Regions from separate parts of the Pseudarthrobacter defluvii genome, predicted to be linked through region 4. Evidence: riboswitches for the same ligand, from Rfam matches in the RefSeq annotation. Region 4 holds a riboswitch; each other region holds the start of a gene.

Region 1 (7,501 bases), 420 kb from region 4:
GTCGCGAGTCCCGTGACACGGGCCGCCGCCGCACGGTCATCACCGAGGCTGAGTTCCTGGCGCGCCGCGAGTCGGTGGACCGGCAGATGATCGTGCGCCAGCGCGACGACAGGATCCAGATCGCCGTCCTCGAAGACGGCGTGCTGGCCGAGCACTTCGTGTCCAAGACGCAGCAGGATTCGCTGATCGGCAACGTGTACCTGGGCAAGGTCCAGAACGTGCTGCCGTCCATGGAAGCGGCGTTCGTTGACATTGGGCGCGGCCGCAACGCGGTCCTGTACGCCGGCGAGGTCAACTGGGAAGCCGTGAACCTCGAGGGCAAGCAGCGCCGCATCGAGAACGCGCTGAAGTCCGGCGATACCGTCCTGGTCCAGGTCACCAAGGACCCCGTGGGCCATAAGGGCGCCCGCCTCACCAGCCAGATCTCGCTGCCCGGACGCTACCTGGTGTACGTACCCGGCGGATCCATGACCGGCATCTCGCGCAAGCTGCCCGACGTCGAACGGAACCGCCTCAAGCGCATCCTCAAGGACCGCCTGCCCGAGCACGCCGGCGTCATTGTCCGCACGGCCGCCGAGGGCGCTTCCGAGGAAGAGCTCACGCACGATATCAACCGGCTGCGGGCCCAGTGGGAAGGCATTGAAAGCCAGTCTGCCTCCACCAAGATCCTGGCCCCCGAACTGCTCTACGGCGAGCCGGACCTGACCATCAAGGTGGTCCGCGACGTCTTCAACGAGGACTTCTCCAAGCTCATCGTCTCCGGCGAGGAAGCATGGGACACCATCGAGGCCTACGTGACCTACGTGGCCCCGGACCTGGTGGGCCGCCTCGAAAAGTGGACCAAGGACCAGGACATCTTCTCCGCCTGGCGCATCGATGAGCAGATCCACAAGGCCCTCGAACGGAAGGTCTTCCTGCCCTCCGGCGGCTCCCTGGTGATCGACCGCACCGAGGCCATGACAGTAGTGGACGTCAACACCGGCAAGTTCACCGGCAGCGGCGGCAACCTCGAGGAAACCGTCACCAAGAACAACCTTGAAGCTGCCGAGGAAGTGGTGCGCCAGCTGCGGCTGCGCGATATCGGCGGCATCATCGTGATCGACTTCATCGACATGGTGCTCGAATCCAACCGCGACCTGGTGCTGCGCCGCCTGGTGGAATGCCTGGGCCGCGACCGCACCAAGCACCAGGTTGCCGAAGTGACCTCCCTCGGCCTGGTCCAGATGACCCGCAAGCGCATGGGCACCGGGCTGCTGGAGGTCTTCGGCGAACAGTGCGAGGCCTGCGCCGGCCGCGGCGTGGTGACCCACGACGATCCCGTGGAGCACCGCCGCGCCAACGTCGTTGCCGCCGAGCACCACCACGTCCAGCGCAGCGACAACCGGCCCGAAGCCCGGCCGGAAGCCCACCGCACCGAAGCCCACCGCACCGAAGGCCAGCGGACTGACAACAACCAGCCCGGCGCACGTTCGGAACGCAAGCGGCGGCGCGGACGCGGCGGCCAGCAGCCCGAAGCCGCACCGGTGCCTGCCGTCCAGGTCCACACTGTCCACCCGGAGCCCACGGACGCTGAGCGGCACGCCAAGGCAGAAGCCACCCGGCTTGCCCTGGCAAACATCGCCGCTGCTGCCCACGCCGCGCACTTGCACGACGACGAAGTGGCCGCAACCCGCCAGGTGCCGGCAGCCCCGCCTGCGGCGGCCGCTCCGGCAGAGGAGAAGCACGACGCCGATGCCCCCACGCGTCCCGCAGCTGTCCTGACGTTCGGCGGCGAGGAAGTCCCGCTTCCGTTCGTGGAGCATGCGGAGGAGCAGCAGCCCAAGCCCGCCCTCACCCTGGACCGGCTCGCTGAAGCGTTCGCCCACCTCGGCCAGCCGGCGTCGTCCATGGAGGACGCTCCAGCTAAGGCTGCCGAGACGCCGCAGGCACCTGAACAGCCGGCAACGGAACAGCCCGCGCCGGAACGGCAAGCCGAAACCGGGGGAGCGGAAGCCCGCCCCGCAATGGATGCTCCCGTCGAAAAGGACTATTCGGACCACACGCTGGAACAGTCGCGTCAGCGGAGGCCGCGGCGCCACCGGGGTGCCAGCCGTGCCCAGGGTGCCGCCAACGAGACCGCTGTCCAGCACCACGAAAACGTCCAGGCGACTGCCGGAGGCCATTCGCACGCAGCCAAGGCCCCGGAAACGGATAAGGCACAGGCCACGGCGGAACCGGGCAAGGCGGCAGAGGAACCCATCATCCTCGGCGTCGGCGTCCCGGCCTCGGAGCTGTAGCAAAGAAACATTCAGGAGTCCCCGCTTTGTGGACAGTTCCCCCGTAAATTACAGGGGGAACTGTCCATAGGGCGGGGACTCCTGCGTGCGGCCACCCTCCCCGCGCCTGCAGTCACCTTTCCTGCGGTCAGGCCCCAGCGGTTAGGCTGGGAACCGACACGGGGTGCCGCGCAGAAGGCCGGCTGAGATCCAGACCCGTTGAACCTGTCCGGCTAGTACCGGCGAAGGGATGTCTCTTGTCTTCCACCCTTTCCATGCCCCTGCCAGTTGCCTCCGGTGCATTCGCCGCGTTACCTGCGGGCCGTGACGTTCCCCGCGTGCTCTCCATCGCGGGCTCGGACCCGTCGGGCGGAGCGGGTATCCAGGCAGACCTCAAAAGCATCGCCGCGCACGGCGGTTACGGCATGGCCGCCATCACCGCCCTCACGGCCCAAAACACTAGGGGCGTACAGGCCGTGCACGTGCCTCCGGCCGCCTTCCTGGCCCAGCAATTGGATGCCGTCAGTGACGACATCAGCATCGACGCCGTCAAGATAGGCATGCTGGGTGACGGGGAAGTGATCCGCACTGTGCGCGGGTGGCTCGAAAAGGTGCGTCCCGCCGTCGTGGTTCTTGATCCGGTGATGGTTGCCACCAGCGGTGACCGGCTGCTGCAGGAGTCGGCAGAAGCCGCACTGCGGGAACTGCTGCCCCTTGCCCACCTCATCACCCCAAACCTGCCCGAGCTTGCCATGCTGGTGGGCGCGGCCCCCGCCGGGAACTGGGACGAGGCACTGGCCCAGGGCCGGGGCCTGGCCGACGCTACCGGGGCAACCGTGCTGGTCAAGGGCGGACACCTGGCAGGTTCGGACTGCCCGGACGCGCTGGTCAACACCGCGGGCCTGCTGGGACAGGACGTAGTGGAAGTCCCGGGCAACCGGATCTCCACCCGCAACAGTCACGGCACAGGCTGCTCCCTTTCCTCTGCCATGGCAACGGTGCAGGCCCGCCTGGGCGACTGGGAAGCGTCACTGCGGACGGTTAAGCCCTGGCTGGCGGGTGCCCTCGAGAACTCGGGTCTGCTGGAGGTGGGCCAGGGGAATGGACCCGTGCACCACTTCCACCACCTGCGGCCGGCACTGCAGGAAGGCGGCTTCGCGGCCCGGCTGTGGGCGGAAGCCCAACAGGACCTCGACGATATCTATGCGCTGGACTTCATCCGCGGCCTGGCCACCGGAGACCTGGCCGAGAAGGACTTTGCCTACTACCTGGCCCAGGACGCCCTTTACCTCAACGGGTACTCCCGCGTGCTGGCCCGCACCAGCGCCCTGGCCCCCTCGGAGGCCGAACAGCTGTTCTGGGCAGGATCGGCCCAACATTGCCTCGAGGTGGAAACGGAACTCCACCGCTCCTGGCTCAGCACCCGGCCAGCCCAGGGCGGCCTCGGCCCCGTCACAAAGGCCTACGTCGACCACCTCACCGCAGCTTCGGCGTCGGGCTCGTATGCTGTCCTGGCTGCCGCCGTCCTGCCCTGCTTCTGGCTCTATGCCGAGGTAGGGGAGAAGCTGCACGCCCAGTTCGTTGCCTCCGGTGAGCCGGACGCGCATGCCTACGCTGCCTGGCTCCGCACCTATGCCGACGAGGCCTTCGCCGAAGCCACCCGCCGGGCTGTTGCCATCGTGGATGAGGCGGGGCGGAAGGCCTCCGACCATGAAAGGGCAGCGATGGTCACCGCGTTCAAGCAGTCCTGCCGACTGGAAGTGGAATTTTTCGACGCGCCGAGGCTGCATGCCTGACTGCTGAGGGCAGCAGCGCCGCTATGATTGATCCGCATGGTTGCGGTGCTGCCCACCGGGTTTGTGGTTACTACCACAGCCGGGCCGCCGGAACCAGCCTCATTTGCGGCCGTGGACGGATTTAGCGTATTCTGGATCTTCGGTGCTTACGCCAACACTTGGGTTATGACCCTGGAGCAATTCGCTGTGCATAACAAGCGGACTTCTCCACCGGGACGGCTCACGGATTTCCCCGGGAAATCCACGGCGTTGAGGCACAGCGGGAACCCAGCCAATTTCTGAGCCGGGTGCCGCACGCAAATTTTGTAATAAACGTCGAGAGAAGTGAGTTCCCAAGTGGTGTACGCGATTGTCCGCGCAGGCGGCCGCCAAGAGAAGGTTTCCGTTGGAGACTTCGTTACCCTGAACCGCGTCGCCGGTGGAGCCGGCAGCACCATCGAGCTGCCCGCACTGCTCCTGGTTGACGGTGACAAGGTCACCTCCGCCGCCGCTGACCTGGCCAAGGTAACTGTTACGGCTGAAATCCTCCAGGACCTGCGTGGTCCTAAGATTGTCATCCAGAAGTACAAGAACAAGACCGGCTACAAGAAGCGCCAGGGTCACCGCCAGGAACTGACCAAGGTCAAGATCACCGGCATCAAGTAACCACCGGTTACTGTTCAGGTTTTCCAACAGATTCCCCAGAATTTTAAAGGCAGGCATTTCAGATGGCACATAAAAAGGGCGCGAGCTCCACTCGCAACGGCCGCGATTCCAACGCTCAGTACCTCGGCGTCAAGCGCTTCGGCGGCCAGGTAGTTTCCGCAGGCGAGATCATCGTCCGCCAGCGTGGCACCCACTTCCACCCGGGCGCCGGCGTTGGCCGTGGCGGCGACGACACCCTGTTCGCACTGACCCCGGGCGCCGTTGAATTCGGCACCCGCCGCGGTCGTCGCGTGGTCAACATCGTTGCTGCTGCAGCTGCAGAGTAACAACCAGTTCTGAAGCGGTGGAGCGGGCCTGTGGGTCCGCTCCACTGTTCTTTTAACCGCATTACAATCGATGTGGCGTTCCGGACGCCAGGTAAACAGCATTTGAGGAGATCCACGTGGCCAGCTTTGTAGACCGGGTAGTCCTGCACGTATCCGGCGGATCGGGCGGCCACGGATGCGTCTCCGTCCACCGCGAGAAGTTCAAGCCGCTCGGCGGGCCCGACGGCGGCAATGGCGGCAACGGCGGTGACGTGATCCTTCGCGTCGATCACCAGACCACCACACTCCTCGACTACCACCACGCACCCCACCGGCACGCCAGCAACGGTGGCCCCGGCATGGGTGACTGGCGCGGCGGCAAGAACGGCGAGACCCTGGTGCTGCCCGTGCCGGACGGCACCGTGGTCAAGACCAAGGACGGCACCCTGCTCGCCGACCTCGTCGGTGAAGGCGCCGAATACGTGGCGGCCGCCGGAGGCCTGGGCGGGCTCGGCAACGCCGCCCTCTCATCCCAAAAGCGCCGCGCCCCTGGCTTCGCACTGCTGGGCCTCGAGGGCGACTCCCGCGACGTCGTGCTGGAACTGAAATCCATCGCGGATATCGCACTGGTGGGCTTCCCGTCCGCGGGCAAGTCCAGCCTCATCGCAGCGATGTCCGCCGCTCGCCCCAAGATTGCCGATTACCCGTTCACCACCCTGGTTCCCAACCTCGGCGTGGTGCAGGCCGGCGACGTCCGGTTCACCATCGCCGATGTTCCCGGCCTCATCGAAGGCGCCAGCGAGGGACGCGGCCTGGGCCACAACTTCCTGCGCCACGTTGAGCGCTGCGCTGCCCTGGTGCACGTGCTGGACTGCGGCACCCTGGAATCGGACCGGGACCCGCTCTCCGACCTCGCCATCATCGAGGGAGAGCTGGAGAAGTACGCCGTCGACATGAGCTATGCCGGCCAGGATGGCGAAGTCGTCCCCCTGAACCACCGTCCCCGCCTGGTTGCCCTGAACAAGGTGGACCTGCCGGACGGCAAGGACATGGCGGAGTTTGTGCGCCCGGAACTCGAATCGCGCGGTTACCGCGTCTTCGAAGTCTCCGCCACCAGCCACGAGGGACTGCGCCAGCTCGGGTTCGCCATGGCCGAGATTGTCCAGGCTGCGCGGGAGGCCGTAGCTGCCGCCCCGCCCAAGGTCCAGCCGACCGTGCTGCGCCCGCGCGCTGTCAATGAAGCAGGGTTCAAGATCCGCCGCGAAGAGAAGAACCTGGAGCCGCTGTTCCGCGTGCTGGGCGAAAAGCCTGAGCGCTGGGTCAAGCAGACCGACTTCACCAACGAGGAAGCCATCGGCTACCTCGCGGACCGCCTGGCGAAGCTCGGCGTGGAGACCGAGCTGTTCAAGCAGGGCGCCAAGCCGGGGGACACCGTGGTCATCGGCGGGGACGACGGCGTCGTCTTCGACTGGGAGCCCACCATGATGGCCGGGGCCGAACTCCTAGCCTCGCCGCGCGGCACCGATCCCCGGTTCGCCGATATCGGCGACCGCCCCACCCGCAGCCAGAAGCGCGAGGAGCAGCTGGAACGCCGGGAGGCCAAGGCTGCCGCCCGCGCCGAGCTTGAGGCGGAGCGTAAAGCCGGGATCTGGACCGAATCCGTCAGTGCCCGCCGCGCCGCCCAGCCCCTCAAGGAAAGCGGACTGGACGCCGACGATGACCTCTAGGAGCTTGACCGCGGAACCCGCCGGCCACGCCGCGGACCGTAGTGCGCTGGCAGGTGCCCGGCGCATCGTGGTCAAGGTGGGCTCATCCTCGCTGACCAGCATTAAGGGCGGCATCTCGGAAGAGTCGCTCACCGCCTTGGCCGACGCGCTGGCGGCCAAGCGCAACGCCGGAGCCGAGATCATCCTGGTGTCCTCCGGCGCCATCGCCGCCGGTCTGGCTCCGCTGGGACTGGCAAAACGGCCCCGCGACCTCGCCACCCAGCAGGCCGCAGCCAGCGTGGGCCAGGGACTGCTGATGGCCCGCTACACCCAGGCCTTCGGCGCCCACGGCGTCACTGTCAGCCAGGTCCTGCTCACCGCCGAGGACCTGATGCGCCGCAGCCAGCACACCAATGCCCTGCGCGCCATGGACCGGCTGCTGAACCTCGGGGTCGTCCCCGTGGTCAACGAAAACGACACCGTTGCCACCCACGAAATCCGCTTCGGCGACAACGACAGGCTTGCCGCCCTGGTGGCCCACCTGGTGCGCGCCGACGCACTCGTGCTGCTGTCCGACGTCGACTCCCTCTACGACGGTCCGCCCGCCCAGGGTGCCAAGCGCATCCCCCTGGTCACCGGCGCGCACGACCTTGAGGGCGTTTCCATCGGCAAGGCGGGCAAGGCCGGCGTGGGCACCGGCGGCATGATGACCAAGGTCGAAGCTGCCAGCATGGCCGCCGGCTCGGGCATCCACGCCCTGGTGACCTCCACACCCAACGCCGCCGCGGCCCTGA
Region 2 (7,501 bases), 330 kb from region 4:
TTGGTTGGCCATGATGCCGGGCCGGCCGAGCCGGCGTCGTACTCTTCCAGCGGGACCTCCCCGTGCGTCCATGCCAAGAGCACCGGTTCAACAATCCGCCAGCAATCCTCTGCAGTATCGCTCCGGACGGACAGCAGCGGGTCGCCGGACAGCACGCCTTCGAGCACCTCGCCGTAGGGCAGCAGGTCGGAGGCACTCAGTTCCGCTTCCAGGGTGACCCGGCCCAGGCTGAAGATGTTTCCGGGACCGTTGACGTCGACGTCGAACTCCAGCGTGTCCGGGCCAAAACCGATCCGCAGCTGGTTGGGGGAGTCCACCCCGGTGAAGCCCTGGGGGAGGTGGGGCACAGGAAGGAAGGTGACCACGGCCTCCCTGCGCTTGTCGCCCAGGGCCTTGCCCGAGCGCAGGATGAACGGAACGCCGCGCCAGCGCCAGTTGTCGATGCCCACCTGGATCTCGGCAAGTGTCTCCGTCTCCCGGCCGGCATCCACGCCTTCCTCCGCGGCGTAGTCGGGGACCTGCTTTCCCGCTACTGAACCAGCCGTGTAGCGGGCACGGCGGGAGTCAGTGACGGGGTCCTTGACGCTGCTGGCGCGAAGGACGGCGGAGACCGCGTCGCGGAGGTCGCGCTCGCCGATGGTGGCCGGGGGCTCGATGGCCATCACCGCCATGACCTGCAGGAGGTGGCTTTGGATCATGTCCCGCAGGGCGCCGGCGCCGTCGTAGTAGCGGGCACGCCCCTCCAGGGCCAGGTCCTCGTCGAAGAAGATCTCCACCTTTTCCACGTGCTGCCGGTTCCACACCGGCTCCAGGAAGTTGTTCGCGAACCGCAGGCCCAGGATGTTGAGGACCGTGGCCTTGCCCAGGAAGTGGTCCACCCGGTGGATGTGGTCCTCCGGGACAAGCCGCGCCAACGTCTGGTTGAGGGAGCGTGCGGACTCCTCGCTGGAGCCGAAAGGCTTCTCCATCACCAGCCGGGTACCGGCCGGAACCTCCCCGGGCTGAAGCGTTTCGCACGCCAGCTGGCTGATCCGGGGCGGAAGAGCGAAGTACACGGCCACCGGGCCTTCAAGGCCGCCAAGCAGTCCTGCCAGGGCGCCCTTGGCCGTGACATCCACCTGGTGGTACACCGTCTCCTTCTGCAGCAACTCCAGGGCTTCCTTGCCCGGCTCATCCGCTGCCCCGGCTGCCGCCGCGAACGATGACTGGACCCGCTCCCGCCACTGTTCGGGCGTCCATGGGTCTGAACCGGCCCCCACCAGGCTGAGGCCCGCGGCCCGGCCGGCCGCAACCAGCCGCGCCAGGCCCGGCAGGAGGAGGCGGCCGGTGAGGTCGCCCGAGGCGCCGAGGATGAGCAGGGTCTTGACAGTTGTTTGGCTCGTCATTTCGCCAGCATGCCACCTTAGGTGCCTGACTTGATACCCTAGATAGTCGAGTCCCGATCATCTCCTGAAAGAAGTTCACGGCGCGTGTTCAATTCACTCTCTGACCGGTTGACAGCAACCTTCAAGAATCTCCGCGGCAAGGGCCGCCTCACGGAGGCCGATGTTGATGCCACCGTCCGCGAGATCCGCCGTGCCCTCCTGGACGCGGACGTCGCCGTACCGGTGGTCCGTGAATTCACGGGACGGGTCCGCGAACGGGCCCTGGGTGCGGAGGTCTCTGCCGCGCTGAACCCCAGCCAGCAGATCGTCAAGATCGTCAACGAGGAACTCCAGGAGATCCTCGGCGGCGAGACCCGGCGCATCAGGCTGGCCAAGAACGGCCCCACCATCATCATGCTTGCCGGCCTTCAGGGTGCCGGCAAGACCACCCTCGCGGGCAAGCTGTCCAAGTGGCTGAAGGCCCAGGGCCACAGCCCCATGCTGGTGGCCTGCGACCTCCAGCGCCCCAACGCCGTTACCCAGCTCCAGGTGGTGGGCCAGCGCGCCAATGTCCCGGTGTTCGCACCGCACCCGGGCGCCACCTCCACGGAGCTGGACCAGCCTGCCGGTGACCCGGTCGCCGTGGCACGTGCCGGCGTCGAGGAAGCACGCCAGAAGCTGCACGATGTGGTGATCGTCGACACCGCAGGCCGCCTTGGCGTGGACGCCGGCATGATGGAGCAGGCCCGCCAGATCCGCCGCGCCATCGTGCCCAACGAAGTCCTGTTCGTGATCGACTCCATGATCGGCCAGGACGCCGTGAACACGGCCCTCGCCTTCGACGAAGGCGTGAACTTCACCGGCATTGTGTTGTCCAAGCTCGACGGCGATGCCCGCGGTGGTGCCGCGCTGTCAGTCGCGTCGGTCACCGGCAAGCCGGTCATGTTCGCCTCCACCGGCGAAGGCCTGGACGACTTCGAGCTCTTCCACCCGGACCGGATGGCCTCGCGCATCCTGGACATGGGCGACATCCTCACGCTCATCGAACAGGCTGAAAAGGCCTGGGACAAGGATGAAGCCGCCCGGATGGCGAAGAAGTTCGCCGACCAGGAAGACTTCACCCTTGAGGACTTCCTGGCCCAGATGCAGCAGATCCGCAACATGGGCTCCATGAAGAAGATGCTCATGATGATGCCGGGCGCGCAGAACATCCGGCAGCAGCTGGAGCAGTTCGACGAGCGGGAGATCGACCGTGTCGAGGCGATTGTCCGGTCCATGACCCCGCACGAGCGGCTTGCCCCGAAGATCATCAACGGCTCGCGCCGCGCCCGCATCGCCCGTGGTTCGGGCGTCCACGTGTCCGAGGTCAACGGCCTGCTGGAGCGCTTTGCACAGGCCCAGAAGATGATGAAGAAGATGGCCCAGGGCGGCATGCCGGGAATGCCCGGGATGCCCGGCATGCCAGGAGCCGGCGGCGGTGCGCGGAAGAACGCCAAGAATGCGCCCAAGAAGAAGGCAAAGTCCGGCAACCCGGCCAAGGCGGCGCAGGAGCGCAAGGAAGCCGAAGCCCGCCGCGCCAATGCTGCCAAGGCACTGCCCACCGGGGCCGCCTTCGGCCAGCAAAGTGGCGAGTTCGATCCCTCCCAGCTGAACCTCCCCAAGGGCTTCGACAAGTTCCTGGGAAAGTAGCAGTTTCACGCAATCAGGAAGCGCCAGGGGCCGTCTTGACCGTTCAAGGCGACACCTGGCGCTTCTTCGTTGGGATGTCGGCACCGTGGAATAGGGTTGGGACATGTTCAAGCAGAGGGTAGTGTTCGTGCACGGCGCCGGAGCCTTTGGCGCCGCTGCATGGCCCCGCCAGCACGGCATGGCATTGGCCTACGACGCCCTGTTCCTCCGCCGGCATGGCTATGACGCCGTCGCGGAGCCCTTGGAGTCCTCCTTTGCGGAAGATGCCGCCATCATCCTGCGGTCGCTGGCCGACGATGGGCGCGGCGCCGCCGGCGGTCACGTGGTGGCCCACTCCCAAGGGGCCATCGCCGCCATGATCGCCGCTGTCGAACGCCCGGACCTGGTCTTTTCCTTGACCCTGGTGGAACCGGCGTGCCTCTCGCTGACCGCGGAACTGCCGGCCACAGCCGCCCACATCAGCCTGATGCAGCCCCTCTTCGACGTGCGCCACCAGCTCAGCGACGAAGACTTCCAGCGCGAATTCGTGCGGCGGGTCTACGCCACGGACCTCCAGCAGCCCGCCACGACGGAGGAGAAGCGGTCTGCCCGCAGGCTCCGGCTTCAGGCACCGTCGTGGGAAGCACCGCTCCACATCGTTCCCGGCGTACCCACGCTGGTGTTGACCGGGGGATGGGAACCGCTGTACGAGGAAATCGCCGGCTACCTGCGTGAGACCGGTGCCCTGCACCACGTTGCCGCGGGAGGGCACCGGCCCCAGGACTCGCCGGACGGCGACCGGGCCATCCGGCAGTTCATCGCCGGGGTCAGCCGAAGCCAGCCGGCCCGGGCGTCCTAGCTTTCCGCGGGAACCCGAGGCTCCGGCAGGTACACCTTGCCGCCCGCAGCCAGGAACTCCTCGCTCTTCTCCCGCATCCCCGACGCCACACCGGCGAGCGCCGCCTGGGCCTCCGCTGAGCCGAATTCGTCCCGGATGTCCTGGCTGATCCGCATGGAACAGAACTTCGGCCCGCACATGGAACAGAAATGTGCCGTCTTGGCAGGCTCCGCCGGCAGGGTCTCGTCGTGGAAGGCCTCGGCAGTGACGGGATCCAGGGACAGCGCGAACTGGTCGCGCCAGCGGAACTCGAAGCGGGCCTTGGACAGTGCGTCGTCCCGTTCGTGCGCCCCCGGATGGCCCTTGGCGAGGTCTGCCGCGTGAGCGGCGATCTTGTAGGTGATCACGCCGGTCTTCACGTCGTCCTTGTTGGGCAGGCCCAGGTGTTCCTTCGGGGTGACGTAGCAGAGCATTGCGGTCCCGTACCGGGCAATCTCGGTGGCACCGATGGCGGAGGTGATGTGGTCATAGCCGGGGGCAACGTCGGTCACCAGCGGCCCCAGTGTGTAGAACGGAGCGCCCTTGCACAGCTCCTGCTGCCGCTCCACGTTCTCGCGGACCAGGTGGAAGGGAACGTGGCCAGGTCCTTCCACCATCACCTGCACGTCGTACTCCCACGCCCGCTGCGTCAGCTCGGCGAGCGTGTCCAGCTCCGCGAACTGGGCGGCGTCGTTGGCGTCAGCCGTCGAACCGGGGCGGAGGCCGTCGCCCAGCGAGAAGGCGACGTCGTATTTGGCGAAGATTTCGCATAGCTCGTCGAAGTGCGTGTACAGGAAGTTCTCCCGGTGGTGGGCCAGGCACCAGCCGGCCATGATGGAGCCGCCGCGCGAGACGATGCCCGTCACCCGGTTGGCTGTCAGGGGAACGTAGCGCAGCAGCACGCCGGCGTGGATGGTCATGTAGTCCACACCCTGTTCGCACTGTTCGATCACGGTGTCCCGGAAGATTTCCCACGTCAGGGCGTTGGCCTCGCCGTTGACCTTTTCCAGCGCCTGGTAGATGGGCACGGTGCCGATGGGGACAGGGGAGTTGCGGATGATCCATTCCCTCGTGGTGTGGATGTCATCGCCGGTGGACAGATCCATCACAGTGTCGGCGCCCCACTGCGTGGCCCACTGCAGCTTGTCCACCTCCTCAGCGATCGAGCTGGTGACTGCCGAGTTGCCGATGTTGGCGTTGATCTTCACCAGGAACGCCTTGCCGATGATCATCGGCTCGGACTCCGGGTGGTTGATGTTGCTGGGGATAATCGCGCGGCCCGCCGCGAGCTCACTCCGCACCAGTTCCACATCGCAGTTTTCGCGCAGCGCCACGAAGCGCATCTCCTGGGTGATGATTCCCTGCCGGGCGTAGTGCATCTGCGTCACGGTGTGGCCGTCGACGGCGCGGCGGGGCACCGGCTGCCCACCCTGCCACTCCGCGGAGGCGGCACCGCGGCGGACAGCCGAGCGGCCGTCGTCGAGCAGGTTGCGCTGCCTGCCGGTGTACGGCTCGGTGTCCGCGCGTGCCGCGATCCACTCGGAGCGGAAGGGCTGAAGGCCGCGGACGGGGTCGCTGCCCGGTCCCGCCGTCCGGTAGGTCCGGAACGGTTTGTTGGGCCGGCCGTTGGGGGACGGCTCAAGGGAAATCTCCGTGACCGGCACCCGGATTCCGGCGCCGGCATCTTCAATGAAGGCCAACGAATGCGACTTCAGGGATTGGGTCACCTGGAGGGCTGACTGACCGTCCGCCGCTGCTTCGGCCTGGATTTGGGCAGGGTTCAACTGGGTATTTTGCGTACTCAAGGGAATACTCACTTCCTTCGCCGGCATTACCCGGACAGGTTCAACGGTCGCAGGCCGCGTCAGCCCGATCTCAGCCCCTGCAGGGGCACCCGTGTGGTCAGGAACGAAGCTACCACAGGCCGCTGGAACTGCCTTGTCACATTCCCGGGTGTAGCCTGTCCGGGCAGCGAAAGGAAGTCCTTATGCCAGAAGTCATTGAATTCCGCGGTCCGGTCCTTACCGGACCGGACAGCGTCCGGAACGGGCTTTGGTCCGTGGACGGGAGCCTCACCTTCACCCGGCCTGAGACGGAGCCGGGCAGGGTCCTTCATGGCTGGGTACTGCCGGGGTTCGTTGACGCGCACTGCCACATCGGGCTGGGCCCGGCCGGCCCCGTTGACGCCGCCACTGCTGAGGAGCAGGCGCTGGCCGACCTCAACGCCGGAACCCTGCTGGTCCGCGACGCCGGCTCGCCGGCCGATACCCGCTGGATGCAGGGCGGCCGGGACTTCCCCATACTGATCCGTGCCGGGCGCCACGTGGCGCGGACGCGCCGCTATTTGCGCGGCTTCGCTGAGGAGGTGGAGCCGGAGGGCCTCGTGGAGGCCGTCCGCAAGCAGGCGCGCGACGGCGACGGCTGGGTCAAGCTCGTAGGAGACTGGATTGACCGAAGCGCCGGCGACCTGGCGCCTTCCTTTCCCGCCGCCGTCGTACGGGATGCCGTCCAGGCAGCGCATGACGAAGGTGCGCGCGTGACAGCGCACTGTTTCGCCGAGGACACACTGGACCAGATGCTGGACGCGGACATCGACTGCATCGAGCACGCCACCGGGCTCCTGCCGCGGCACCTGCCCCGGTTTGCCGAACAGGGCGTGCCGATCGTGCCCACGCTGGTCAACATCGCCACCTTCCCGGACATCGCCGCACAGGCGGATGCAAAGTTCCCCCGGTACGCCGCCCACATGCGTGCCCTGTGGGAACGCCGGCTGGAACGCGTGGCGGAAGCCTACGCAGCTGGCGTGCGCATCTTCGCCGGCACCGACGCCGGCAGCGTGATCCGGCACGGCAGGATCGCGGACGAGATCCTGGCCCTGCACAGCGCCGGCCTGCCAATGGCAGCAGCACTGGATGCAGGTTGCTGGGCAGCCCGCGCGTGGCTGGGGTCAGACGGCCTGGCCGAAGGGGCGCGGGCCGATGTCGTGGTGTGCCGGGAAGACCCGCGGGCCGTACCGGAAACTATCAAGGGCCTGGAACACGTGGTGCTGGGAGGCCGCGTCGTCCGCTGACCGGAAGGGCCCGGGAACTTGGAATAAATTGAAGCTTCAAGTAATTTTAATATGTGACAGGCCGCCAACGGGACGGCCTCCAACACAAGGAGCCTTCAATGACCTCAGCAGCCACCAGCCGGGATCTGCTTCCTGCCGACCTCGCCATGGGCACTGTGATGCTCAAGGTGGGCGACATGAAGCTCATGACCGACTACTACCAGCGCGCATTGGGACTCGAGGTGGTGGCCGAACAGGACGGCGGGCTCTACCTTGGCCGCCTCGGCACTCCCTTGGTCCACCTGGCGCCGGCGCCCGGGCTGCACCTTCCCGGCAGGGGAGAGGCGGGCCTGTTCCACACGGCGCTGCTGTTCGAGGACCAGGCTTCCCTGGCCGCCACCGTCGCCACGGCCGCCCAGTATGAGCCGCGGTCCTTCACCGGCAGCGCCGACCATCTGGTGAGCGAGGCCTTCTACTTCACCGATCCCGAGGGCAACGGCATCGAGCTGTACTGGGACCGCCCGCGCAGCAACTGGTCCTGGA
Region 3 (7,501 bases), 1.1 Mb from region 4:
GCTGGAGGCCGTGGTGCAAAAAGCCGCCGCCGAGGCTGCCCGGAAGGACAGCCCCGACGACGGCCGGCAACGCTAAGGAAGAGCTAGACGATGTCCTGGGTCTTGGCGAACCGGGCAATGGCGCGCTGGGTGCCGCGGTTTGCCAGGACCTGGATGATGGCGCTGACCGATGCCGAGATCAGTGCAAAGGTCAACGCCGAACGTAGGCTGGTGGGGACATCCTCGTGCTTGCCGGTGGGCGGCTTCTGTCCGGTGGTCTTTTCCCAGATGGTGTTGACCAGCTTGGTGCCGGCCAGGCCTGCGCCGAGGCTCACCCCGGTCCCGAGCAGCTTGATGAGAAGGTTCATTCCTAATACTCCTTGCGGACGGAAAACGGACTGCCTCCAGCCTAGCCGTACACCCGTCGCGGTCCCGGCAAGAGTCGGGGCAAGGGCGTGGCCGGCCGGCGGGGCTTGTTGAACTGGCTAGCCCGCCGGCTGGCTAGGTGGCCTGGGGCTCGGTGCGGAACTTGATCATCTTGTGCGTGCCGTCGCAGTAGGGCTTGATGGCGGACGCCCCGCACCGGCACAAGGCCACCGTTTTCCGCTCCCGGGGCACGGCACCGCCGGATGGGGTGACGATCTCAAATTCGCCCCGGACAATGAGTGGCCCGTCCGGGCAAACCACGATCGAGCTCGCGGCAGGTTCCTGCTCCTCGTGTACCTGGTCCATGTCGGCTCCTGTTCCCTGCTGTTCCAGGCTCATGCCTGCACCGCATCCATCGTTGTTGTTTCTGGCCGGCCCGGGACGCCCTGGCCCTGCCGCGGCGGCGCCTGTCACGCTGCCGCCGGCACGGCCGCCCGGAGTGAAGTCTGCCCGGCTTCCCAGGACGACATCAGGTGGGCGGAAAGGCGGCTGTCGATGGCCATGACGGCCGTGGCCCCGAACAGGACGTCGGCCAGCAGTTGGGGTTCAGCTTCCACCAGGCCGCCGGCGAGGTCGCGTCCGGCGATCTGTTCGTGGACGGCGTCGGCCTCCACGTGCTCGTCAAAGTAGTGCGTGATTTCCGGGCCGAAGCCGTGCCGGCGGAATCCGTTGCCGTAGAAGCGGTTGGGCTGGGAGGACGTCATTTCGTAGATTGCCAGGTGCCCGGTGATGGCACCGCGGAGCCGCCGGTTCAGGCCGCAGAGCGACATGAGGTTGACCGAAGCCAGGGAGACCGCCGGTACGGCGTCCACGTAGGCGCCGTAGCTGTCGTCCAGGCCCAGGCCGCGCATGGTCCGGGCAAACAGCGCGCTGTGCATCCGCTCAGGCCGGCCGCCGCCGTATTCGTCCGCCTGGATTTCCACCAGGGCCGCCTTCGGCCGGCCGCTGAGCCGCGGAATGGCCCATGTGTGCGGATCGGCTTCCTTCAGTTGGTACATGGACTTGTGGACCAGGAACTCTTTGAGCTGGTCCAGTGTGGCTTTCCTGGCCACGTAGCGGGACACGCTGGGACCGGTATCCGTGGCGGCCAGGCCAAAGAGGACGTCGGCAACCGCGTCGCTGGTCATGGCAACCCCGCCGGGCAGTTCGAAGTTCCCGGCGGTTTGGTACGCGGCAGCGCGCAGTGCCGCTTCGAAGGGTTCCTCGATCAACCGCCGGACGCTGATCAGCGCCGGCTCCCATTCCCAGAGGTCTGAAACGCCGTCCAGGCCGGAGTAATGGAGTTCGTAAAGGCAGAAAAGCGAAAGTTGGATGTCCTCGTCGGAGATGATGTCGCCGGACCCGGCCAGCTGCCGCACCACCAGGGAGTACAGCCCGTCCAGGCCCGGCCCGGCGGTGTCCGGAGCCTGCGCCAGGACCTGGAACAGTGCGCTGCTGACGGGTCCTCTGGGTTCCGGGATTCTCATGGTGCTCCTTGGTCTGCCGCACTGCTGACGGGAACGAACGGGGGGCCGCCCATGGTGAGTCCCATGCCCGTCCTCCTCGAAACCCGGGAGACAACATAGTAAGCATGATTACTAATAAAAGCTAAGCGCACTGACCTCCAGGCGTCACGCCATCACAAAGCGGCCGGTCACATCCGGTCCGCTTGGCGCCCGCAGCCCTCAATCCTGCGCCGGCCGGTGTAAACTGGAGCACGCCCGGAAGGGCAATCACAAGCCTTACCCAAACCAAAAAGCAACACTAAAAACGACAGGGGAGCGCCGCCGTCGGGCATCCTGGCACAAGCCGGGCACCGCAGGTGGGCGCTGAGAGTGCGGACAGCCGCAGACCCTCGAACCTGATCCGGTTAGTACCGGCGCAAGGGAGTCGAGTTCTCAAAGTGTCGCGGCTGCACGGCAACGGGCCGTCAGCCGGGTCCACTTTCCCCTCCTGTTTCCCAGGAGGATCACATGAGCACTGCAGCAATCAAGAAGACCACCAGCAGGTCCTGGCGCGTCGTGGACATCGTGGTGGCTGCGCTGGTGGCCATCGCCGGCGGCGTCATCTTCTGGGCGTGGGACCAGGGCGCGGCAGCGCTGTCGGCCCCCATGAACGCCGCCTACCCACCCCTCACCGGGCTGCTGGCCGGCGGATGGATGATCCCGGGCGTGCTGGGCATGCTCATCATCCGCAAGCCCGGCGCCGCCCTGTTCTGCGAAACCGTGGCCGCCACCGGGGAACTGCTCATGGGCTCCCAGTACGGCGCCTCGGTCCTCTTCTCGGGCTTCATCCAGGGCCTCGGCGCGGAAATCATCTTCGCAATCTTCGTGTACCGCAAGTTCAACCTGCCCGTATCGCTGCTCGCCGGCGCCGCGGCCGGATTCTTCTGCGGCCTGAATGACTCCTTTGCGCCGTGGGGCTGGAACATCGCCTACTCGGGCGCGGACAAGTTCGCCTACATCGTCCTCACCACCATTTCCGGGGCAGTCCTGGCAGGTGCCCTGGCCTGGCTCGCCACCCGCGGCCTGGCCCGCACCGGCGTCCTGAGCTCCTTCGCCTCCCGCAAGGCTGCCACGGAGCCAGTCTTCTCCTGATGGCACCCTCCCAGGGCGCCGGCGGCCCCGTCCGCCCAGCCGCCGTCACCGCCCGCGGCTGGGGCTGGCGGCACGCCGGCAGGGCCAAGCCCGCCGTCCATGCCCTTGACCTGGACATCCGCCCCGGCGAGCGGGTGCTGCTGCTTGGCCCCTCGGGCGCCGGAAAGTCGACGCTCCTCCATGCCCTCGCCGGCGTGCTGGGAGACATCAACGACGACGGCGAGGCAGGCGACGCCGACGAGTCGGGTTCGCTGCTGGTTGACGGTGCCGTGCCCCGCTCCCAGCGTGGCCGCGCCGGCCTGATGCAGCAGGACCCGGAGACGCAGGTGGTCCTTTCGCGCGTGGGGGACGACGTCGCCTTCGGCGCCGAGAACCTTGCCGTGCCGCGGGATGCCATCTGGGCGCGCGTGCACGAGGCGCTTGCCGACGTCGGACTGTCCCACCTCCCGCTGGACCACCCGACGTCGGCCCTGTCCGGCGGGCAAAAGCAGCGCCTGGCGCTGGCGGGGATCCTGGCCATGCGGCCGGGGCTGATCCTGCTGGACGAGCCCACCGCCAACCTGGACCCGGACGGGGTGCTGGAAGTCCGCGACGCCGTGGCGCGCTGCCTGGACAAGACGGGGGCCACGCTGGTGGTGGTGGAGCACCGCGTGTCCGTGTGGAAGGACTTGGTGGACCGGATCGTGGTCCTGCAGCCGGGCTCGTCCAGCGAGCCCGCCGTGCTCCTGGACGGGCCGCCGGACCGGGTACTCAGCGAGGCACGGACCATGCTCGCCACCGCAGGGGTATGGGTCCCCGGGTACGTCCCGGCCACCCGGGCCCGGGCTGCGGTGCCGGCGCCGGGAACGGGCAACCTCCTGCTGGCCGCCGAACAGCTGGGCGTCTCCCGCGAACGTTCCCGCCGCCATGGCTTCCGCAAAATCCCGCCCGTCCCCGTCCAGGAAGGTGTAGCCGCCCAGGTCCGCGCCGGGCAGGCGCTGGCCATCACCGGTCCCAACGGCGCCGGCAAGTCCACGTTCGCGCTGACCCTCGCCGGCCTCCTGGAGCCGGTGTCCGGAAAGGTGTCCGCCACCCTGGACCTGAGCCGCGGTGCGGGCATCGACCCGGTCCGGTGGAAGGCCGAGCAGTTGATTTCGCGCGTGGGGACGGTGTTCCAGGAGCCTGAGCACCAGTTCGTGACCGGCAAGGTGCTGGATGAGCTGCGCTTTGGTCCCCGGCACCTGGGCCACGGGGAGGGCCGGGTTGACGAGCTGCTGGAGAGGCTGCGGCTCACCCAACTGGTGGACGCCAACCCTTACACGCTCTCCGGGGGTGAAAAGCGGCGGCTGTCCGTGGCCACCGTCCTTGCCGCCAGCCCCCAGGTCCTTGTCCTTGACGAGCCCACCTTCGGGCAGGATGCCAACACCTGGGCCGAGCTGGCCTCGTTCCTGTCCGAGCTGCTTGACGCCGGAACGGCGGTGGTTTCCGTGACCCACGACGCCGAATTCACGGAGGCGCTGGGCGGCGAGGAGCTGCGCATGGCCGCTGCGGAAGCGGTGGCGCCATGAGGCAGCAACTCACCCTCAGCGGCAACCGCGCGCTCCTGACCCGCGCCAATCCACTCAGCAAATTCGCGGCGGTCCTGCTCATCACGGCCGTCCTTGCCCTGTCCATCGACTGGGTTTCGGCCTCCGTGGCACTGGTCTTTGAGCTGCTGCTGTTTCCCCTGGCCGGGCTCACCCTGTCCCTGCTGTGGCAGCGGGGGTGGCCGCTGATCCTTGCGGCGGCGATTGGCGGGTGGAGCACGTCCATCCTGGCGCCGGACAGCGGCAGGATCCTGCTCGACGCCGGCATCTGGACCATGAGTGAAGGTTCCCTCCAGCTGGGGATCGGCTTTTTGCTGCGCGGCTTTGCCATCGCCCTTCCGGCGGTACTCCTGATGAGCTGCACCGATCCCACGGACCTCGCCGATGCGCTGGCGCAGAAAGCACGCCTGCCGCACAGGTTCGTCCTGGGAACACTGGCCGCGATGCGCCTGGTGGGACTCATGGCCGAGGAATGGCAGACAATCGGCATGGCACGGCGTGCCCGCGGCGTGGGTTCCCGCGGCAGTTTGGCCCAGCGGGTGAAGGCCACGCTGGGGCAAAGCTTCGGGCTCCTGGTGCAGGCCATCCGGCGCGCGTCGAGGCTGGCCGTCACCATGGAAGCGCGGGGCTTTGGCGGTGCCACGCGGACCTGGGCGCGGGAATCAACCTTCAGCCTGCTGGATCTCGGAGTGGTGGCCGGCGGCATCGTGGTGGCCGGGCTGGCTCTTTTCGCGGCTGTCACCGCCGGTACGTGGAATATGGTGTGGCTGGGTAGCTGAGCGTCCGGCCCAGGAACTACGTATGCTTCCCTATCGCACCCGATGGGTACAGCCGTCCCGTAGCCCCCATAAGCGCCGTTGGGTAGTCTCACGGGAGGCCCGATAACTCATTTATGATATATTCGCGGTATGACCCAGGAAACCGCTGAACACGTTGCCGCCATGCTGAGGGACGCCCGGAGCGAGAAAGGGTGGACCCAGGGCCAGTTGGCCGCCGAACTCGGCACCAGCCAGAGCGCTGTGGCCCGGATGGAACAGGGCAAGCAAAACCTGAGCCTGAAAATGATCCAGCGGCTGGAAAACATCTTCGACCGCAGCATCGTCAACGTGGGCAAGCCGCAGATGACCCACCTCCGGGTGGAGGGTGGCCGCACCCTGTCCGGGGCCGTGGACGTGAACAGCAGCAAGAACGCCGGCGTCGCCCTGCTCTGCGCCAGCCTCATCAACCGCGGCACCACAGTGCTCCGCCGGCTGGCCCGCATCGAGGAAGTCAACCGTATTGTCGAGGTGCTGACCAGCATCGGCGTGGAATGCACCTGGCTCAACGACACGGACCTGCGCCTGCGCCGTCCCGCCGTCCTGGACCTGGAAGCGATGGACGTGGACGCGGCACGCAGGACCCGCAGCGTCATCATGCTGCTCGGCCCCATGCTGGACGAGTCCCGGGAGTACCGGCTGCCCTACGCCGGCGGCTGCGACCTGGGCACCCGCACGGTGGAGCCCCACATGCAGGCCCTGCGCGAGTTCGGCCTGTCCGTGGAGGCCACTGCAGGTTTCTACACCGTGCAGGCACCCCCTGCCGACACCCGGGACCGTTCCTTCGTCCTCACCGAGCGGGGCGACACCGTCACCGAGAACGCGATCATGGCCGCGGCGCATCGGCCGGGAACAACCGTGATCCGCAACGCCAGCCCCAACTACATGGTCCAGGACCTCTGCTTCTACCTGCAGATGCTCGGCGTCACCATCGAGGGGGTGGGCACCACCACCCTGAAGATCACCGGCCGGCCCGAAATCGACGCCGAGATTGAATACTTCCCCTCCGAGGACCCCATCGAAGCCATGAGCCTGATCACGGCCGGCATCGTCACCAACTCCGAGGTCACGGTGCGGCGCGTTCCCATCGAGTTCATGGAAATCGAATTGGCCACCCTGGGCCAAATGGGGCAGAAGCTTGAGGTTTCGGGCGAATACATGGCCCGCAACGGCCGCACCCGCCTGGTGGACGTCACCACCAAACCCTCCGAGCTGCGTGCCCCCGAGGACAAGATCCACCCCATGCCCTTCCCCGGGCTGAACATCGACAACCTGCCGTTCTTTGCCGTCATTTCGGCGAACGCCCACGGCCAAACCATGATCCACGACTGGGTCTACGAAAACCGGGCGATCTACCTGACGGAGCTGAACCGGCTCGGTGCGCAGGTGCAGCTCCTGGACCCGCACCGGATCTACGTCAACGGGCCCACCAAATGGCGCGCCGCCGAGGTGGGCTGCCCGCCCGCACTCCGCCCGGCCGCCTGCTTGCTGCTGGCGATGCTGGCTGCCCGCGGCGTCTCCGAACTGCGGAACATCTATGTGATCGAGCGCGGCTACGAGGACCTGGCGGAGCGGCTGAACACCATCGGCGCCAAGGTGGAGTACTTCCAGGACTAGGCTTTCACGGTTCGTCATGAACCGCGTCTGACAGTTCCAATGCCCCGGCGCTGCCGCAGAATGTTCGTATGCGTACGTTCGGCGTAGAGGAAGAACTCCTGATCGTTGATCCGGAGTCCGGAGAACCGCTTGCGCTGGCTGACGCCCTCCTTGCCAGCCATCGCGTTGCGGCGGACGATCTCCCCGTCGATCCTGACGCCCATCACGCCGGGACCCACAGGGATTACGACGACGAGATGGGCCTGAGTGCCGAGCTGAAGCTTGAGCAGATCGAGACGCAGACCCGGCCTTGCGTGGACTATGGCAGCCTCTTGGAACAGATCCGCGCGGGCCGTGCCCTGGCGGACCAGGCGGCCCGGAAGCATGGTGCAAGGGTGGCGGCCCTCGCCACGTCGCCGGTGGCATCTCCCAGCCACACAACGCCGGACCCGCGCTACGCAAGGATGCTGGAACGCTTTGGCCTCACTGCGCAGGAGCAGCTGACCTGCGGCTTCCACGTCCACACCTACATCGAATCGCCGGA
Region 4 (7,501 bases):
GGTCTTGCCGGTGCCGGTCTTGGCCTGGCCAATGATGTCGTGGCCGCCCAGGGCCACCGGCAGGGTCATGGCCTGGATGGGGAAGGGGTGCGTGATCCCGGCGTCGGCCAGGGACTCCACGATGTCTTCGCGGACGTTGTAGTCGGCAAAGGACTTCTCGGCGATCTCGTGCGGCGTCTCGTCCGAGATGATGGTCTCTTCCGGTTCGATGGTCTCGGTACCGGACACGTCGCTCAGAAGCTGGTGGGTATGCAATTCACTCACAGGGGAGTTTCCTTATTCATTTAGGCATTGGCGCTGCCTGCTCAACGGGCCGGCCAAGGCTGGCCGCTCCGGAGCACGCTCTGGCGCGAAAGCGATTCCAGTGGAAGCCGATCGCGGGCTATCTAATGCTGGCACTGGGGACCAGCGGGCAAATCTCAAGATCGCGTAGGGGCGGGCTTGTTGGTTTCAAATGGAGGAAATCAACGACCGGGCATCCAGTTCTACCCCTCCAGTCTAGCCGCATGGGTGCGGAAACACGCTTTCGGCCCGCCTGCGGCGTCCGCTGGTTCCTCAGCAAACGAGTTCGAAGTGGATCTCCCGGGTGGTGATGTCCGAGGACACCAGCCGGACCCGTACCTTGGTGCCGGATTCCAATTCGCCGGCGCAGCGCGCGGTCACCGCGGGTTCTGCGATCTGGATGATCCCGGAGCTTCCGTTGCCGTTCTTCGCATTGCCGTTGCCATTTTTCCCGTTGCTTCCACTGCCGTTCTGCGGCTTGGACCCGGAGATTACGATCGCGTCGAACTCCTGCCCGATGTGGTTCAGCAGCAGGGCCGCCTCCACGGTGTCCAGGGCCAGGCGTTCCATCCGGGACGCCAGCTGGTCCGATCCCGCCATGATGCCAGGCAGCAGCGGCAGGGCTTCGCGTGCCCAGCCGGGAACATCGCCGCCATTGCTCAGGGCCTCGCAGATGACCAGGACGAAGCGGTCCACCAAGCGGCGCAGCGGCGCGGTGGTGTGGGCATACGCCGCGCCGATGGCGGACTGGATCCCATCCTCGGGGACGGTTCCGTCAAAGGCGGTGTAGGAGGCTCCGCGGAACAGCATGCCTGCCGAATGCATGATGGCCAGCTGCCTCGGGTCGGTGGGATCCAGTGACCGCAGGTATTCGCCGTAGCTGACTTCGCCGTCCCACGGCCTGCCCAGCACCTCGGTCTGCAGCCGGAAATGCCTCAGGGACCGTTCATCCGGGGCCGGCATAGTTCGCAGGATGCCCACCTTGCCCTCCAGCATGAGCTCCGCCGCCGCCATCCCGGTCATCAACGAAATCTGCGCGTTCCAGTCCTCCACGGGAAGCTGCGGAACGGCGTCAATCCGGTAGCCGCCGTCGGGCAGTTGGACGATCTCCTGTTCGGGCATGTTGAGGCTGGCGCCTTCACGCGCCCGCTCCAGTGCCACCCGCTTCAGGCCCACCTCGCGGAGCAGATGGAGCACGGGGGAGGCCGTCCCGGCGTCGAGGTCTGCCTGGGCGCCCTTGTAGCTGAGCTTGTCACGGCTGCGGACCCGCGCCCGGCGGACGCCCACTGTCAGGACGGTTGCTTCGCCGTCGAGAGTGAAATCCCATACGAAGGCAGAACACTCCTGGCCGGGCAGCAGGCTCCCGGCCCCTTCGCTGATGACTTCCGGGTGCAGCGGGATCCGGCCGTCCGGTGCGTAGAACGTCTGTCCGCGCCGCCGCGTCTCGGCGTCCAGGGGACCTCCCGGCGCAACGAAGGCCGGAACATCGGCGATCGCGTACATCACGCGGTAGCCGTCCCCGTCCAATTCGATGAACACCGCCTGGTCCAGGTCCGTGGAGGACGCCGGGTCGATAGTGACAAACTCGACGGCGGTCAGGTCGTAGGACGGCAGTTGCAGCGCCGCCACGGCGGCCAGGGCGTCTTCCACGGCTTCGGCGGGATAGGGGCCGGGAAGTTCAAGTTCCGTCCGCAGCAGGCCCAGCGCCTCTTCCAAGGCATTCTTGTGGTCGTGAACGTTGGGAGCCAGCCGATGATGTGACACAAAATTCAGCGTAGCCCCAAGTTCCGCGATTAAGCAGGCTCAGGAGCCGGCGGCGTCCAGCGCGTCGAGGAGGGAGGCAGCAGCTGCGGCGGGATCAGGGGCTTCGGTGATGGCGCGGACCACCACGATCCTGCGCGCACCCGCCTCCGCCACCTGGTGGACGTTGCCGTGGTCGATGCCGCCAATGGCAAACCAGGGCACGGGATCGGCAGCCTGCCGGGACGCCCCGGCTGCGTACTTCACCAGTTCGGGACCGACGGCGGCCCTGCCGGGTTTGGTGGGGGTGGCCCAGACCGGACCCACGCAGAAGTAGTCCAGCCCGGAGGGGCCGGCGGTTGCGGCCAGGGCGGCATCCACCTGTTCGGTGGTGTGGCTGGAAAGTCCGATGGCGGCGTTGCCGTTGACCAGAGTGCGTGCTGCCGCCAGCGGCAGGTCCTTCTGGCCAATGTGGAACACGGGGGCCCCGGAAAGCACGGCGATGTCGGCGCGGTCATTGACCGCCCACAGCTTGCCGTGCCGGACCGCCACTTCCTTCAGCACCGCCAAGAGGTCCAGTTCCTCGGCGGCTTCGATGGTCTTGTCACGCAGCTGGATGATGTCCACGCCGCCGGCAAACGCCGCGTCCACGAACTCCGCAAAGTCGCCGCGGTCCCGCCGCGCATCGGTGCAGAGGTACAGGCGCGCCTTGAGGGCCTCGCTGTCGCGGGCATTGACAACCTCGGCACTGGCAACTCCGCCGGCCGGAGCATGGGAACCTGCGGGAAAGGATGAGGTGGTCGCATTCATGCCTGCAAGCCTAGTTCCTCTAAACTGGGGAGGTACTGCGGGAGCCCGCGGCAGCTGTCACAAAGCGCCGGGCTGAGAGGGCGTCAGAGCCGACCGCTTGACCTGATCCGGTTAATGCCGGCGTAGGGAAGGAACCCAGATGCATACCCCCGGCACCGCTCAGCCCGCATCCGTTGACGCGTCCATCCCCTCCACCCTTCGTGCCGACGTCGCCGTCATTGGCGGGGGAGTGGTGGGACATGGCATCGCCTGGGAATTGCAGCGTTCCGGACGCTCCGTCGTCCTCATCGACGATGCGCCGGGCGCCGGCGCCAGCTGGGCCGCGGCCGGCATGTTGGCCCCGGTGAGCGAACTGCACTACCAGGAGGAGGACCTCCTGGAACTCATGCTGGACGCATCGTCACGGTGGCCGGCGTTCGCTGCCGGTGTCACCGATGCATCGGGGGCGGATTCCGGATACCTCACGACGCCGACACTCGCCGTGGGTGCCGACGCCGCCGACCGCCGCGCGCTGATGGACCTGCGCACAGTTCAGCAGGCGAGCGGCCTGGCCGTGGAACCCCTGACCGTGCGGGAGGCCCGCAAACGCGAACCCCTCCTCAGCCCTGCCATCGCCTGTGCCCTCGACACCCCGGCGGACCACCAGGTGGATCCCCGCCGGTTGGTGGCGGCCCTGCGGCAGGCCCTGGCCCGCGCCGCCCAGGAGTTGCCTGGCCTGGTCGTGGCCGGTGCGGTGGACGGGTATGCCGTGCCGAAACGGGCAGCCGGGCTGATGTGGGAAGGCGGAACGGTCGCCGGCGTCCGGCTCGCCGGTGGCGGTGCCGTCCTGGCAACAGAAACCGTGGTGGCCAACGGCCTGCAGTCAGGCGCGCTCGCGGACCTGCCCCGTGGCCTCGAACTGCCGCTGCGGCCCGTCCACGGGGACATCCTCCGCCTTGCGGTTCCCCGGCACCTCCAGCCCCTGGTGACAGCAACGGTGCGGGGCCTGGTCCACGGAGTCCCGGTCTACATCGTCCCGCGGCAGGACGGGACCGTGGTGATTGGAGCCACCCAGCGCGAGGACGCCCTGTCCGATGCCGTCAGCGCCGGCGGCGTCTACCAGCTACTGCGCGATGCCCAGGCCCTGGTGCCCGCCGTCGCCGAACTCGAATTGCTGGAGTGCACCGCCCGTGCCCGCCCCGGAACCCCGGACAATGCACCGCTGCTGGGGCGGGTGCCGGTGGACCTGGCCTTAGGAAGCGAAGGATCCGGAGCGGATTCCGGTCACGTCCCGGGGCTCATCATCGCCACCGGGTTCTTCCGTCACGGCGTCCTCCTCACACCTGCGGCAGCAGCAATTTGCGCGGAACTGCTGGACGGAAAAGCCGACCCCCGCTGGGCACCCTTCAGCCCCGACCGGTTCTCCAGGCCGGCACCGGCGGCAAAAGACACCGATATCAAGGAGACAGCGTGAACATCACCCTCAACGGCAACCCGCACACGGTGGCGAACGGCGCCTCCATCACCACGCTCGTCAGCCAGGTCACCGGACGCCCGCTGGCTGACAACGGGCAGGCGACGGACGGTGGGAAACTGGGCGTCGCCGTCGCCCATAACGCCCAGGTGGTGCCGCGCAGCCAATGGTTCGCCACGGTGCTCGCCGAGGGCGACGACATCGAACTCGTTACAGCAGTACAGGGAGGCTGACGCCATGACCGAAACCAGCACCATCAACCCCGCCGGGAACACAGGTGCCGCCGACGCCCTGGTGATTGACGGCGTCGCCCTCGGCTCCCGCCTCATCATGGGCACCGGCGGGGCGCCCAGCCCGGACGGCCTGGGCGCAGCGCTCCTGGCCTCCGGCACTGCCCTGACCACCGTGGCCATGCGTCGTTACTCAACCGCCGAAACCGGCTCGCTGTTCCAGCTGCTGGTGGACCACGGGATCCGGGTGCTGCCCAACACCGCCGGTTGCTTCACCGCCAGGGACGCGGTCCTCACGGCGGAACTGGCCCGCGAAGCCCTGGAAACCGACTGGGTGAAACTGGAGGTCATCGCCGACGAACAGACCCTCCTGCCCGACGCCGTGGAGCTCGTGGAGGCCACGGAGCAACTGGTCAACCGCGGCTTCAAGGTCTTCGCCTACACCAACGACGACCCCGTGCTTGCCCTGCGGCTCGAAAACCTCGGCGCCACCGCCGTGATGCCCCTGGGCGCCCCGATCGGGACCGGCCTGGGGATCCTGAACCCGCACAACATCGAGCTCATCGTTTCGCGCGCATCGGTTCCGGTGGTCCTGGACGCCGGTATCGGTACGGCGTCCGACGCCGCCCTTGCCATGGAGCTGGGCTGTGACGCCGTACTGCTGGCCACGGCCGTGACGCGCGCGCAGAACCCGGCCCTCATGGGCGAGGCATTCAAGCACGCTGTGATCGCGGGCAGGATGGCCAGGGCAGCGGGCCGGATTCCCCGCCGGGAGCACGCCCTTGCGTCGTCGGCTATGGAGGGCCGGGCGGAGTTCCTCTGACCGCCGCCTAATCTGATCAATCCTTAAATGGCTGTGGCCACTACCCCTGGGGGTAGTGGCCACAGCCATTTAAAGACGCATCAGCGGCGCAGGATGGCCGTCAGCCGCTCCATGTCGTGGCGGGTACGCGAACGGCCCAGGTAGACCACGGCCCCGGTTGCGGCCGCGATGCCCAGGACCATGGGCAGGACCCAGGGGAGCCAGGTCAGGCCGGGCAGGTAGCCGAAGCCGGCCGTCATGAGGATGATCCACGCCAGCGCAGCAACACCCACCGCAATTCCAGCCGGCAGCGCCGCGCCGTAGGTGGCATGGCGCTTGTCATTGGCCCAGACGATGAAGCCGCCCGCGGCGGTTGCCAGCACCACGATGGTCAACGAAAGCATGGGTCTCCCTCTTCGGCGCGGGTTAGAACTGGCCGAAGCCCACGCGGCGGACCTCTTCAGCGCCGATTTCAACGTACGCCAGGGCGTTGCCCGGAACGATGATCAGGCGTCCCTTGTCATCCTTGAGGCGCAGCTCATTGCCTTCGCTGATGGCCTCGCCGACAACCTTGGCCACCGTCTCGGCATCCTGGGTCGATTCCAGTACGATTTCGCGGCCAACGTTCTGAACGCCGATCTTAATTTCCAAGGGGGCCTCCCAGCCTGTGAAGTGCTCGTACTTCTCTACGAGGTGTTGTCTTATTTGTAGTCTAGGACTCTTTGGGGAAGCGAGAGATTCCGCGCCAAGCTAAACGGTAGATGAGGTCGCTCGCCACATCGAGGTCCAGGTTGCCGTCGGTTTCCAGCCAGTACCGGGCACTGACCTGCGCCATCCCCGCCAGGCCGCGGCCCAGCAGTTCCGCCTCGAGATGGGGGAGCTTGGTGTCCTCCGCGATGACCCGTGCAATGGCATCGGCGAAGGTCCGGTTGAAGGTTTCCAGCCGGGAGCTGACGTCGGGGTCGTTGATCAGGTCGGATTCGAAGACCAGCCGGTGGGCCTGGTCGTCGCTGGCAATGAAGTGGAAGTACGCCCGCATAACGGCTTGCACGCGTTCGTCGTTGTCCGTGGTGGAGTTCAGGGCACCGAGCATCAGTTCGGTCAGGGACGCCAGGTGGCTTTCCAGCAGGGCGAGGTACAGGTCGCGTTTGGAAGGAAAGTGCTGGTACAGCACCGGTTTGCTCACATGGGCGGTCTCAGCGATCTCGTCCATGGCAGCACCGTGGTAGCCGTTGGCAACGAACACTTCCTGGGCCGCAGCAAGGAGTTGGGCGCGGCGCTCATCCCGGGGCAGCCGGGCGGACCGTTGGCCTGCGGGGCGGGAGGGAGTTTGCGGTTCGGCGGCGGGCGGGCGGTCGGCCCGTGCTTCAGGGACCACAGTTGTCCTTCTTTCCATTGCAGTTACCCTTCACTTTACTGCGGGGTAATATGACCCGGCGGTATCCCGGGGCATACATTGAAGTATGGCTTCGTCTTTCACCGCAAATGTTTCAACCCTTTCCCTGGATCCGCTGGTGGAACCGGCTGCGGACCTGAGCCCAGACGAGGTGGAACGGTACTCCCGGCACCTGATCATTCCCGAGATCGGAGCCCTGGGGCAGCGGCGGCTTAAGAACGCCAAGGTCCTGGTGATCGGCGCCGGCGGCCTGGGCGCGCCGGCGCTGCTGTACCTGGCCGCGGCGGGTGTCGGCACCATAGGAATCATCGACGACGACGTGGTGGACCTGAGCAACCTGCAGCGACAGGTCATCCACGGGGTGGGCGACGTGGGACGGCCCAAAATCGAGTCGGCACGCGACGCCATCGCCGAACTGAATCCGCTGGTGGACGTCCGGCTGCACAACGTGCGCCTGGACTCGTCCAACGCTCTTGAGCTGTTCAGCGGATACGACCTCATCCTGGACGGTGCCGACAACTTCGCCACGCGCTACCTGGTCAATGACGCCGCGGCCATCCTGGGCAAGCCCTACGTGTGGGGTTCCATCTTCCGTTTCGACGGCCAGGTCAGCGTGTTCTGGGAGAAACACGGCCCCACCTACCGCGACCTCTACCCGGAGGCCCCGCCCGCAGGTTCCGTCCCCTCCTGTGGTGAGGGCGGCGTGTTCGGCATGCTTTGCGCCGCCGTGGGGTCGCTGATGGTGACCGAAGCGGTGAAGTTAATTACCGGCGTCGGACGTTCCCTGC

The links. Region 4 has a riboswitch for thiamine pyrophosphate ahead of thiO (glycine oxidase ThiO). Riboswitches for the same ligand answer to the same signal wherever they lie in the genome.
Region 1: another riboswitch for thiamine pyrophosphate. It lies ahead of thiD (bifunctional hydroxymethylpyrimidine kinase/phosphomethylpyrimidine kinase); the one in region 4 lies ahead of thiO (glycine oxidase ThiO).
Region 2: another riboswitch for thiamine pyrophosphate. It lies ahead of thiC (phosphomethylpyrimidine synthase ThiC); the one in region 4 lies ahead of thiO (glycine oxidase ThiO).
Region 3: another riboswitch for thiamine pyrophosphate. It lies ahead of JCQ34_RS17885 (ECF transporter S component); the one in region 4 lies ahead of thiO (glycine oxidase ThiO).

Annotation. Positions count from the first base shown of each region.
Region 1 covers NZ_CP066362.1:2,324,583-2,332,083, reverse strand. The annotation lists gene JCQ34_RS10770 (Rne/Rng family ribonuclease) at 1-2,276, shown strand, start outside; TPP riboswitch at 2,426-2,523, shown strand; gene thiD (bifunctional hydroxymethylpyrimidine kinase/phosphomethylpyrimidine kinase) at 2,531-4,051, shown strand; gene rplU (50S ribosomal protein L21) at 4,388-4,696, shown strand; gene rpmA (50S ribosomal protein L27) at 4,759-5,022, shown strand; gene obgE (GTPase ObgE) at 5,139-6,728, shown strand; gene proB (glutamate 5-kinase) at 6,718-7,501, shown strand, end outside.
Region 2 covers NZ_CP066362.1:2,415,406-2,422,906, reverse strand. The annotation lists gene JCQ34_RS11225 (glucose-6-phosphate dehydrogenase) at 1-1,385, opposite strand, end outside; gene ffh (signal recognition particle protein) at 1,470-3,053, shown strand; gene JCQ34_RS11215 (alpha/beta hydrolase) at 3,157-3,891, shown strand; gene thiC (phosphomethylpyrimidine synthase ThiC) at 3,888-5,714, opposite strand; TPP riboswitch at 5,710-5,817, opposite strand; gene JCQ34_RS11205 (amidohydrolase family protein) at 5,897-6,979, shown strand; gene JCQ34_RS11200 (VOC family protein) at 7,078-7,501, shown strand, end outside.
Region 3 covers NZ_CP066362.1:3,832,010-3,839,510, reverse strand. The annotation lists gene mnhG (monovalent cation/H(+) antiporter subunit G) at 1-76, shown strand, start outside; gene JCQ34_RS17900 (DUF4235 domain-containing protein) at 84-347, opposite strand; gene JCQ34_RS17895 (CDGSH iron-sulfur domain-containing protein) at 481-744, opposite strand; gene JCQ34_RS17890 (iron-containing redox enzyme family protein) at 816-1,871, opposite strand; TPP riboswitch at 2,150-2,290, shown strand; gene JCQ34_RS17885 (ECF transporter S component) at 2,358-2,981, shown strand; gene JCQ34_RS17880 (ABC transporter ATP-binding protein) at 2,981-4,528, shown strand; gene JCQ34_RS17875 (energy-coupling factor transporter transmembrane component T family protein) at 4,525-5,325, shown strand; gene JCQ34_RS17870 (UDP-N-acetylglucosamine 1-carboxyvinyltransferase) at 5,455-6,978, shown strand; gene JCQ34_RS17865 (glutamate--cysteine ligase 2) at 7,047-7,501, shown strand, end outside.
Region 4 covers NZ_CP066362.1:2,748,845-2,756,345, reverse strand. The annotation lists gene JCQ34_RS12685 (DEAD/DEAH box helicase) at 1-264, opposite strand, end outside; gene JCQ34_RS12680 (RNB domain-containing ribonuclease) at 556-2,046, opposite strand; gene thiE (thiamine phosphate synthase) at 2,086-2,832, opposite strand; TPP riboswitch at 2,860-2,978, shown strand; gene thiO (glycine oxidase ThiO) at 2,972-4,285, shown strand; gene thiS (sulfur carrier protein ThiS) at 4,282-4,518, shown strand; gene JCQ34_RS12660 (thiazole synthase) at 4,523-5,338, shown strand; gene JCQ34_RS12655 (hypothetical protein) at 5,419-5,721, opposite strand; gene JCQ34_RS12650 (DUF3107 domain-containing protein) at 5,744-5,968, opposite strand; gene JCQ34_RS12645 (TetR/AcrR family transcriptional regulator) at 6,030-6,695, opposite strand; gene moeB (molybdopterin-synthase adenylyltransferase MoeB) at 6,781-7,501, shown strand, end outside.